2 regions of the Caballeronia sp. LZ035 genome follow, and region 2 is predicted to be linked to the other one. Evidence: predicted binding sites of a transcription regulator. Region 2 holds the regulator's gene; the other holds the start of a gene.

Region 1 (4,419 bases), 2.5 Mb from region 2:
TGGCGCTCGCCGCTCGTGCCGGACGCGGACATGGTGACCGCGGAATACTACGACCACGAATTCACGCCGCACTGGCACGACGCCTACACGGTGCCCGTGATCGAGGCCGGCGCGGAATGCTTCGACTATCGTGGTGCGCATCATGTCGCGGAAACGGGCTCGGTGCCGGTGATCAATCCGGGCGAAGTGCATACGGGCGCACGGGCGGTCGATGTCGGCTGGCGCTATCGCGTGTTCTACCTGCCGGTGCCCTTCGTCGAGGACCTCGCGCACGATCTGTGCGGACAACGCGCCACCGCGCCGCGGTTTCCGGATCACATCATCCGCGACGCCGATCTCGCACGGCGCCTCGTGCATGCGCACTGCGTGCTGGAGCGCGGCGCCGATCCGCTCGAAGCCGAGCTGGCTCTTGTCGATGCCGTCACCACGCTGATCGGCCGGCACGCACGGGAGCACGCGGGTGCGCCGTCGCTCGCCGCCGACGCGCGGCGCGTCGAAACCATGAAGTCCCGTCTCGCCGACGACCTGCTCGAACCCGTCACACTCGCCGAACTGGCGCGCACGGTGGGCCTGTCGACCTTCCACGCCGCCCGGCTGTTCGCGCGCACGACCGGTCTCGCACCGCATGCCTGGCGCAACCAGATGCGGATCGTGCGGGCGCTGCCCGCGCTGCGCTCGGGCGCATCGGTCACCGACGTCGCGGCGGCCAGCGGCTTCACCGACCAGAGTCACTTCACCCGCCACTTCAAGCGCGCGTTCGGCGTGCCGCCGGGCCGCTGGCGCTGAGCGTTTCCGCAAGCAGCGCGGCGGCTGCGACGACAAGCGCAAGAACGTACAAGCCATCTGGGCACCGCGTTGCGTATCCTCGCTGTCACTGGAGGAAATCTTGAAGGCAACATCCGCACAATCGTCCGCCATGCAGTCCGCGCGGCACTCGGCCCAACCGTCCACGCCGCCATCCGGCCAGGCGCTGCGCGAATTCGCCGCCGGCGCCCGCGATACCCTCCCGATGATGATCGGCGCCGCGCCCTTCGGCGTGATCTTCGGCACGCTCGTCACGGCCAGCCCGCTCTCGCTGTGGCACGGCCAGTTGATGTCGCTCGCCGTGTTCGCCGGGTCCGCGCAGTTCATCGCCGTCGGCCTGATCGCGTCGCACGCCAGCTTCGCCGTCATCTGGGCGACGACGCTCGTCGTCAATCTCCGTCATGTGCTCTATTCCGCGACGCTCGCGCCGTATGTCGCGCATCTGCCGCGACGCTGGCGCTGGGCGCTCGCGAGCGTGCTCACCGACGAAGTCTTCGCCGTCGCCTACGCGCATTACCAGAAGCGCAATCCCGGCGAAATCGGACCGCACTATTTCTTCGGCTCCGGCGTCTCGATGTATCTGAACTGGCAGGCGTGGACGCTCATCGGCCTGCTGTTCGGCGCGGCGTTTCCCGGCCTCAAGTCGCTCGGGCTCGACTTCGCGATGGTCGCCACCTTCATCGCGATCATCGTGCCGCAGCTCGTCGCGGTGCGCTTCGTCGCGGCAGCGCTCGCCTCGGGCGTGCTGTCCTTCGCGTGGCAGGACTGGCCGTACAAGCTCGGCCTGCTGGCGGCGGTGCTCGTGGGCGTGGCAGTCGGCATGATGCTGACGCTGCGGGACCATCGCGCGCAACGCAAACAGGCGTCGAAGGAGCACGCGCAATGAATGCCGCCTCGAACTACGTGCTGCTCATCCTCGGCATGGCCGCGGTCACGTTCACGATCCGCGCTGCCGTGTTCGTGCTCGGCGAGCGCCTGCCCTTTCCGCCCATCGTGCGCACGGCCCTCTCGTTCGTGCCCGTGACGGTGCTGACCGCCATCATCGTGCCGATGACCGTCTCCCCGCACGGCAACGGCGCCGAAATCACCTGGCGCAATCCGCAGCTGGTGGCGGCGCTGGTCGCGGTTATCGTGTGCGTGCTCAGCAAACGGCCGCTTCTGACCATTGCCGTCTCCCTGACCGTGTTCTTCGTCTGGCAACTGCTGGTGCTGCGCTAACGTTTTCCATCCATCAGCTCGCAAACGGCTTTCAAAAAGCGTCAAAAAAGCCTCAAGTTCCCGGAACCCGCGCCGATATCAGAAACGAATGGCCTCCGCCCACAGAGGCGGCGCCACCAGCATTACCCGTTTCCGGCGTAACCGGAAACGGAACCGGGAACCACCATGCGCCAAATCACCCTTTCGCTCCGCGAAGAGACGATCGCTTCCTTGCAGCGCGACTTCGACGCCTTCCTGCGTCTGTCGCTGAAGCTCGATCCGCAGTTCGTCACACCGTCGTTCGAAGATTTCCTGCGAGCGATCCTGCTCGACAACCACACGCCGCTCACCGAGCAGGCCGTGCAGCGCATGCTCTCGCACGGCCAATACGCGTGGGCCAAGCGCGCGCTCGACAAGGAGTTTCCGGATGTCGTCGAGATCCTGATCCGTCAGGCGGCCGAACATGGCTTCGCGTTCGCGATTCGCGCCGACTGGACCGCGGAAGATCTCGTCAAGGCGTCGCGCGAATGGGCGGCGGCCATCGTCACCGAAGCCAAGGGTGACGTGTCGCAAGTGGACATGCTGGCCTCGCAGATCAAATCCGCGGCGGCGGACATTCGCGAAGTGGAAGAGAAGATGCAGACGCCCGCGTGGCGGCTCGCGGATTCGCTGCGCCAGCGCGTGTACGAAATGAAGATCACGGTGGAAACGAGCATCGGCTCGACGGCGCGCGAAAAGCTCGGCGAACTGCGCTGCCTGCTGCGGCTCGGCATCGTGTATGGCTCGATCCAGAAGCAGGAAGCGCAGCAAGTGCTCGAGATGCTGCGTTCGCTGCGCCCGGAACTGTTCGTCGAAGAGCCTTACGACGGCTACACGCGCTTCGCCGCCTGGCTGCGCAGCATCTTCTCGCCGCCGCGCACGCCGCGCGCCTCGCGCGCACCGCGCTGAGCCGCACCCTTCTTACTCCCACATCCCCTTCAGGCGCGCCGCGATATCCAGCTTCGCTTTAGCGGCCGCCGCCAGCCCCGCGGCCGTCGGCGCCGTGGGCGCGATCACCGGCGGCCAGGCGGCCGTCTCGAACTGCGGCAGCAGATGCGGCGGAATGAAGCGCGTACGCTGCGCCCACACGTGGCGGTCGCCAAGATGCGTCTGGTTGTGCACGTAGAAGCGCTGCGGCGTAATGATGTGCAGGTCTTCCTTTGCACGCGTCATTGCGACATATAACAAGCGCCGCTCTTCGTCGATTTCCTCGTCGCTGCCCGTGCCCAGGTCGGACGGAATGCAGCCGTCCACGCCATTCAGCACGAACACATTGCGCCATTCCTGGCCCTTGGCCGAATGAATGGTCGAGAGGATCAGATAGTCTTCGTCCAGCAGCGGCACGCCGGATTCGTCGCTGGTCGCGTCGGGCGGATCGAGCGTGAGTTCGGTGAGGAAGCGCTCGCGCGTCGGATAGGTCGACGCGATGCTCTCCATCTGCATCACGTCGCCGATGCGGATCGCCGCGTCCTCGTGATTGCGTTCGAGATGCGGTTCATACCAGCGGCGGATCATTTCGAACTCGGCGGGCCAGCCCGATTCGCGGCCGCACAGCTTCGCCATCAGCCCGACGAAGCGCGGCCAGTCCTCGCTGGCGCGCGCGGGCGCCTGAAAACCGGCAATGGCCTGCGACGCCACCGCCTGCGGCGCGCTCACGCTGTCGAGCAGCCGTCCAGCCAGCGCCGGCCCGATGCCCGGCAGCAATTGCGCAACGCGAAAGCCCGCAACGCGGTCGCGCGGATTCTCGGCCCAGCGCAGCACGGCGAGCACGTCCTTGACGTGAATCGAATCGAGAAACTTGAGGCCGCCGAACTTCACGAACGGAATATTGCGCCGCGTGAGTTCGATTTCGAGCGTGGCGCTGTGATGCGCCGCGCGAAACAGCACCGCCTGCGACTTGAGCTTCATGCCGCCCTCGCGCGCTTCGAGCACTTTCTCGACGACATAGCGCGCCTGATCGGCTTCATCGGCGACGCTGACGACGCGCGGTTTCTGCGCCGACGCCTTGTCGGTCCACAGGTTCTTCGTGTAGCGCTCGGACGCAAGTCCGATTACCGCGTTCGACGCCTCGAGGATCGGCTGCGTCGAGCGGTAGTTGCGATCCAGCGTGACGCTGGCGGCGGGCGGGTTGAAGTGCCCGGGGAAATCGAGAATGTTGCGCACCGTCGCGCCGCGAAACGAATAGATGGACTGCGCATCGTCGCCGACGACGGTCAGGCCGCGGCCGTCCGGTTTCATCGCGAGCAGGATGGACGCCTGCAGGCGGTTGGTGTCCTGGTATTCGTCGACGAGCACGTGATCGAAACGGCTCGACAGGTCCGCCGCCACCGACGGCTCCGCCGCGAGATGCGACCAGTAGAGCAACAGGTCGTCGTAGTC
Region 2 (4,419 bases):
GGAAGAAGCGTTGTTGTGCATTGTCATCAGCCGTAAGCAGGAAGACAGGGAAGATTCGCAAGACCGCGTTCGCCCCAACCCAACCTGCAGCGAAATCGCAAAAAGTAGCAGAATAGCGGGTCGCGCGACGGTGCAACCCGATGCAACGCTTTCACACCGCCTCCCGCGACGGGGCCGCACATACGAGACAGCAACACACCATAACAGCAAGAAATCACCATCCAGGGGTTCATATGGAGCAGGCGCATCAACCGGCACGCCGGATCCAGGCTTTTATCGGGTCCGGGCACCGGAGTCCCGAACGGGAGCAGGCCACGCTTCGGGTCTGGATGGGCGCTGCGGTGCTGCTCGCGTATGGCCTGTTCGAGTGGTGGCGCCCGTCACACGATGCCTCGATGGTCGTGCGGCTCGTCGCCCTCTATGTGTCCTACGGTGCCCTGACGCTGTTCGTCGTGAGCCGTGCGAGCGCCATGTCCTTGACGCGCCTCACGCTTACGACCATCGCCGATCAAGCCTTGCTCGGACTCGCGCTCGCGGCCGGCGGCGCCAGCGCGCTGCCGCTCATCTGGGTGATGTTCTGGTTCCTGATCGGTTCGGGATGCCGGTATGGCAAGCGCACGCTCGCGGTGTCCTGTGCGACGGCGCTCATCGTGGTGATCGCGCTCGGTCTCGTACAACCGTGGTGGCATGCCAACCTGCCGGTCGCGATCGGCCTGGGATTGAGCGTGCTGGGGGCATCGGTGTATCTGAGCGTGCTGGTCGACCGGCTGGGCAAGCTCAATCTGGATCTCGCGCGCCAGGCATCCACCGATCCGCTCACGGGCTTGTCGAATCGCTATGCGCTGGAGAAGATCGTCAACCGGGCGATGACCGCGCCACCCGCCGGCCATGACGGCGATGACGCGACGGCCCTGCTGCTGATCGACCTGGACGGTTTCAAGGAAGTGAACGACACCTACGGGCACGCTGTCGGCGACGTGCTGCTGCAATCGTTCGCGCATCAGCTCGAGACGCGCCTGCGCAGGACCGACACCATCGCCCGGCTCGGCGGCGACGAATTCGTGGTGCTCGCCCACCAGATGCGCGACCGGTCGGCAGTGCTCGCCGTGGCCGACAGCATCCATTCGGCGCTAGCCGCCATCACGTCGGTGCAGGAACGGACGGTATCGGTATCGGCGAGCATCGGCGCCTGCCTGCTGTCCGGCGCGACGATCGCGCGCCAGTCCGACATGAATACCGTGCTGCGCGCCGCCGACCGCGCGATGTATCGCGCGAAGAGTCTGGGCGCCGGCAAGACCGTGTTCGCCGAAACCCACGACTTCGAAACCAGCTAGAAAAATGGCCCGCATCGCTGCGGGCCATCGGTGTCGAACGTCAAGCATCAAACGTCGAGCATCACGCCTCGGCGCCGGTCCAGGCCTGCTCGCGCAGCTTCGTGCGCAGACGCGCCACGGCCTGGCTGTGCAGCTGGCACACGCGCGACTCGCTCACTTCCATCACCGCGCCGATCTCGCGCAGGTTCAGGCCGCGCTCGTAGTACAGGCTCATCAGCAGCTTCTCGCGTTCCGGCAGCCGGTCGATGGCTTCGATCAGCGCGCCGCGCAGGCTGTCGTCCATCAGCGCGGACAGCGGATCCGAACGGTCGACGCAGTAGCGGTCGAGGAACGGCTCGTCATCGGCGGAACGGTCGAAGTCTTCGTAATAGATCAACTGCGCGCCGTGCAGATCCTGGAGCATCGACTGGTACTCGTCGAGCGGCATCTTCATGTGCTCGGCAATCTCCGTCTCGCTCGCAGAACGGCCGAGGTTCTGCTCGACCTTGTGCACCGCCGATTCCACCTCGCGCGACGTCTTTCGCATGCTGCGCGGCAGCCAGTCGTTGGCGCGCAGCTCGTCGAGCATGGCGCCGCGAATCCGCTGGCTCGCATACGTTTCGAACTGCGCGCCCTGATCTTCCTTGTAGCGGCCGGCCGCATCCAACAAGCCGATCATGCCGGCCTGGATGAGATCGTCGAGATCGACGCTCGCCGGCATCTTGGCGACGAGTTGAAGCCCCAGCCGGCGAACGAGCGGTGCATATTTCGTCAGCGTTTCGGACTGTGAGAGTTTGCCTTGGGCGTTATACATCTTGGTCACCTATCTTGATCACATCGACGCCGTACTGCTCATGGCCAGTTCGTGAAGCGCGGTCGCACGATGCGCCGTCTCCCGCCCGCCCTGCTCAGAGTCGCCAACCGGAATTCGCGCGTCCGCCTGGCCGTTCACCGCACGCGCATACGGCGCGGGGCGCATCGGCCAGTGGAGGAGCTCCGCCGCAATCGCGCGGTAGTCGCGTGCCGCGGCCGTGGCCGGGAACGCTTCGACTGCGCAGCGTGAGAGTTCCTTTGCCCGAGCGACGCGCGCATCCTCGGACACATATCCCGCCTGCACCAGCGACACAGCCAGATACCGGCTGGCGACGCCCGACAGGTTGTCGAACGCGACCGCCGCATCGGCCGGGTTCTGCACGTGATTGATCAGCACGCGGAACTGGCCGATCGCATGGGCGTAGTGCAGACGCTTCATGCACGCATACGCCTCGGTGATCGCCGACGCGGCCACCCGCGTCACAACGAGAAAGTCATGCGCCTGCGCCGCGAGCGACGAGAGCGCGCCATACCGGTCCATCTGCGCGTCGATCAGCACGATGTCCGCCGGACCGTCCAGCAACGCGCGGCATTGCGCGGCATCGTGGCTGATGCGTTCGTCACGCGGCGCCGCGAGCAGCGAGAAACCGAACGGCGTGCGCCCGGCAGCTTCCGCGAGCGTGCTGCGGCCGGTCATCACGGCAGCGGCCGCGCCCGCATCTTCGATGCCGGCGAGCCGACTGGCCGAAGCCGAATTGCGGTGCTCGTCGATCACGAGCACGTCCTTGCCATGCACCGACAGCGCCGCGCCGAGGTTCACCACCGTCGACGTGCAGCCGATTCCCGCCGGGCCGCCCACGACCGCCACCACCCGCGAGCCGGCTCGCGTGAGGAGCCGTCGCAGACCTTCTGCCTGGTCGAGCACGAACTTATCCAAAGTGCACCCCATGCATGTCGGTCGACGCACGCGCGGACAGCGCGGAGAGCAGCGCGGGCACTTCGTCGTCGCTCGGCACGAACGGCGAACCGTCGCGCGGAATGCAGAACGCGCTCTTGATGAGAAAACGCTTGCTCGCGACGTACAGGTTCTCCGGCACTTTCTGGCCGGTCGAGACGTAATGCACCGGCAGCTTGTAGCGGATCACCGTGTCGAGCACGCCGCCGAGATTGGTGGCTTCGTCGAGTTTGGTCAGGATGCAGCCCGCGAGCGGCGGCTGGTCCGGCGCGCTCTTGTAGGCCTGCACGACTTCGTTCAACGTATCGCCGTGGCTCGTCGCGTTGAGCAGCAGGATGCGCTGCACCGGATGGCCCGCGCCGCACAGCATCGCGATCTGGTCGGAGACCATGCGGTCACGCTGGCTCATGCCGATCGTGTCGATCAGCACGATGTGTTTGTTGCGCAGTTCGGACAGTGCCAGTTGCAGGTCGGCGGCGTCCTTCACCGCATGCACCGACACGCCCAGGATCTTGCCGAAGATGCGCAGTTGCTCGTGCGCGCCGATCCGGTAGCTGTCGGTCGTGAGCAGCGCAACCTTGCTGGCGCCGAAGCGCATCACGCAGCGCGCCGCGAGCTTCGCCGTGGTGGTCGTCTTGCCGACGCCCGTCGGGCCCATCAGCGCGAACACACCGCCGCGCTCCATCAGCGCGTCTTCACTGTCCATCACCGGAATGTTGCTTTCGAGGACTTGCTGCACCCATTCGAGCGCGCCTTCGACGCTTTCCATCTCCGGCATGTTGTCCATCACCATGCGCACGAGTTGCGCCGAGAAACCGGCGGAGAACAGACGCTTGGTCAGCGCGCCGCCCGTCGGGTTGCGACGCTGGCGCTCGCTCCACATCAGGCCGGCGAAGTGCTCTTCCATCATCTCGCGCATCGACGAGAGTTCGTTCATCACCGTGTCGTTGACGACCTGCTGCATGCGCGCCCGGATCGCTTCCGTCACGACCGCCGCCGCATTCGCGGGCAAGCCTTCGAAGACGCTTTCCGGCGTGGCGGGCGCGGCGCTCGGCGCCGGCGTCTCGGCGTGCGGCGCGCTCGTGTTGATCTTGTGCGCGGCGCGCCGGGCAGCGACCTGCGCGGCTTCGCGCGCCCAGTCGGGGGTGTCGATCTTCTGCTGCGCAGCGGGCTGCTTGACCGGCTGCGTCGCTTCGGCTCGCACCGACTGCTGCTGACGCAGTGCGTACCTGGCAACTTCCGTTTCGTCCGACTCGACCGGCGCCTGCGACAGCGTCGTCACCGGCACGCCCATGCCGCGTGCAATCGCCGCCGACGGCGTAAGCGGGCGGTTCGACG

Evidence for each region. The regulator FliA, encoded in region 2, starts transcription of late flagellar genes. The targets are predictions, from matches to a motif close to CTAAAGTTTNNNNNNNNNNNGCCGNTA.
Region 1: a site for FliA is predicted at 2,074-2,100, ahead of QCE88_RS12320 (DUF4088 family protein). Genes of this name have one in related genera too.

The regions. Positions count from the first base shown of each region.
Region 1 covers NZ_JARUXS010000001.1:2,618,218-2,622,636, forward strand. The annotation lists gene QCE88_RS12305 (AraC family transcriptional regulator) at 1-786, shown strand, start outside; gene QCE88_RS12310 (AzlC family ABC transporter permease) at 917-1,690, shown strand; gene QCE88_RS12315 (AzlD domain-containing protein) at 1,687-2,022, shown strand; gene QCE88_RS12320 (DUF4088 family protein) at 2,188-2,949, shown strand; gene QCE88_RS12325 (ATP-dependent helicase) at 2,962-4,419, opposite strand, start outside.
Region 2 covers NZ_JARUXS010000001.1:152,401-156,819, forward strand. The annotation lists gene QCE88_RS00755 (aromatic ring-hydroxylating dioxygenase subunit alpha) at 1-21, opposite strand, end outside; gene QCE88_RS00760 (GGDEF domain-containing protein) at 234-1,334, shown strand; gene QCE88_RS00765 (RNA polymerase sigma factor FliA) at 1,396-2,127, opposite strand; gene QCE88_RS00770 (MinD/ParA family protein) at 2,146-3,063, opposite strand; gene flhF (flagellar biosynthesis protein FlhF) at 3,056-4,419, opposite strand, start outside.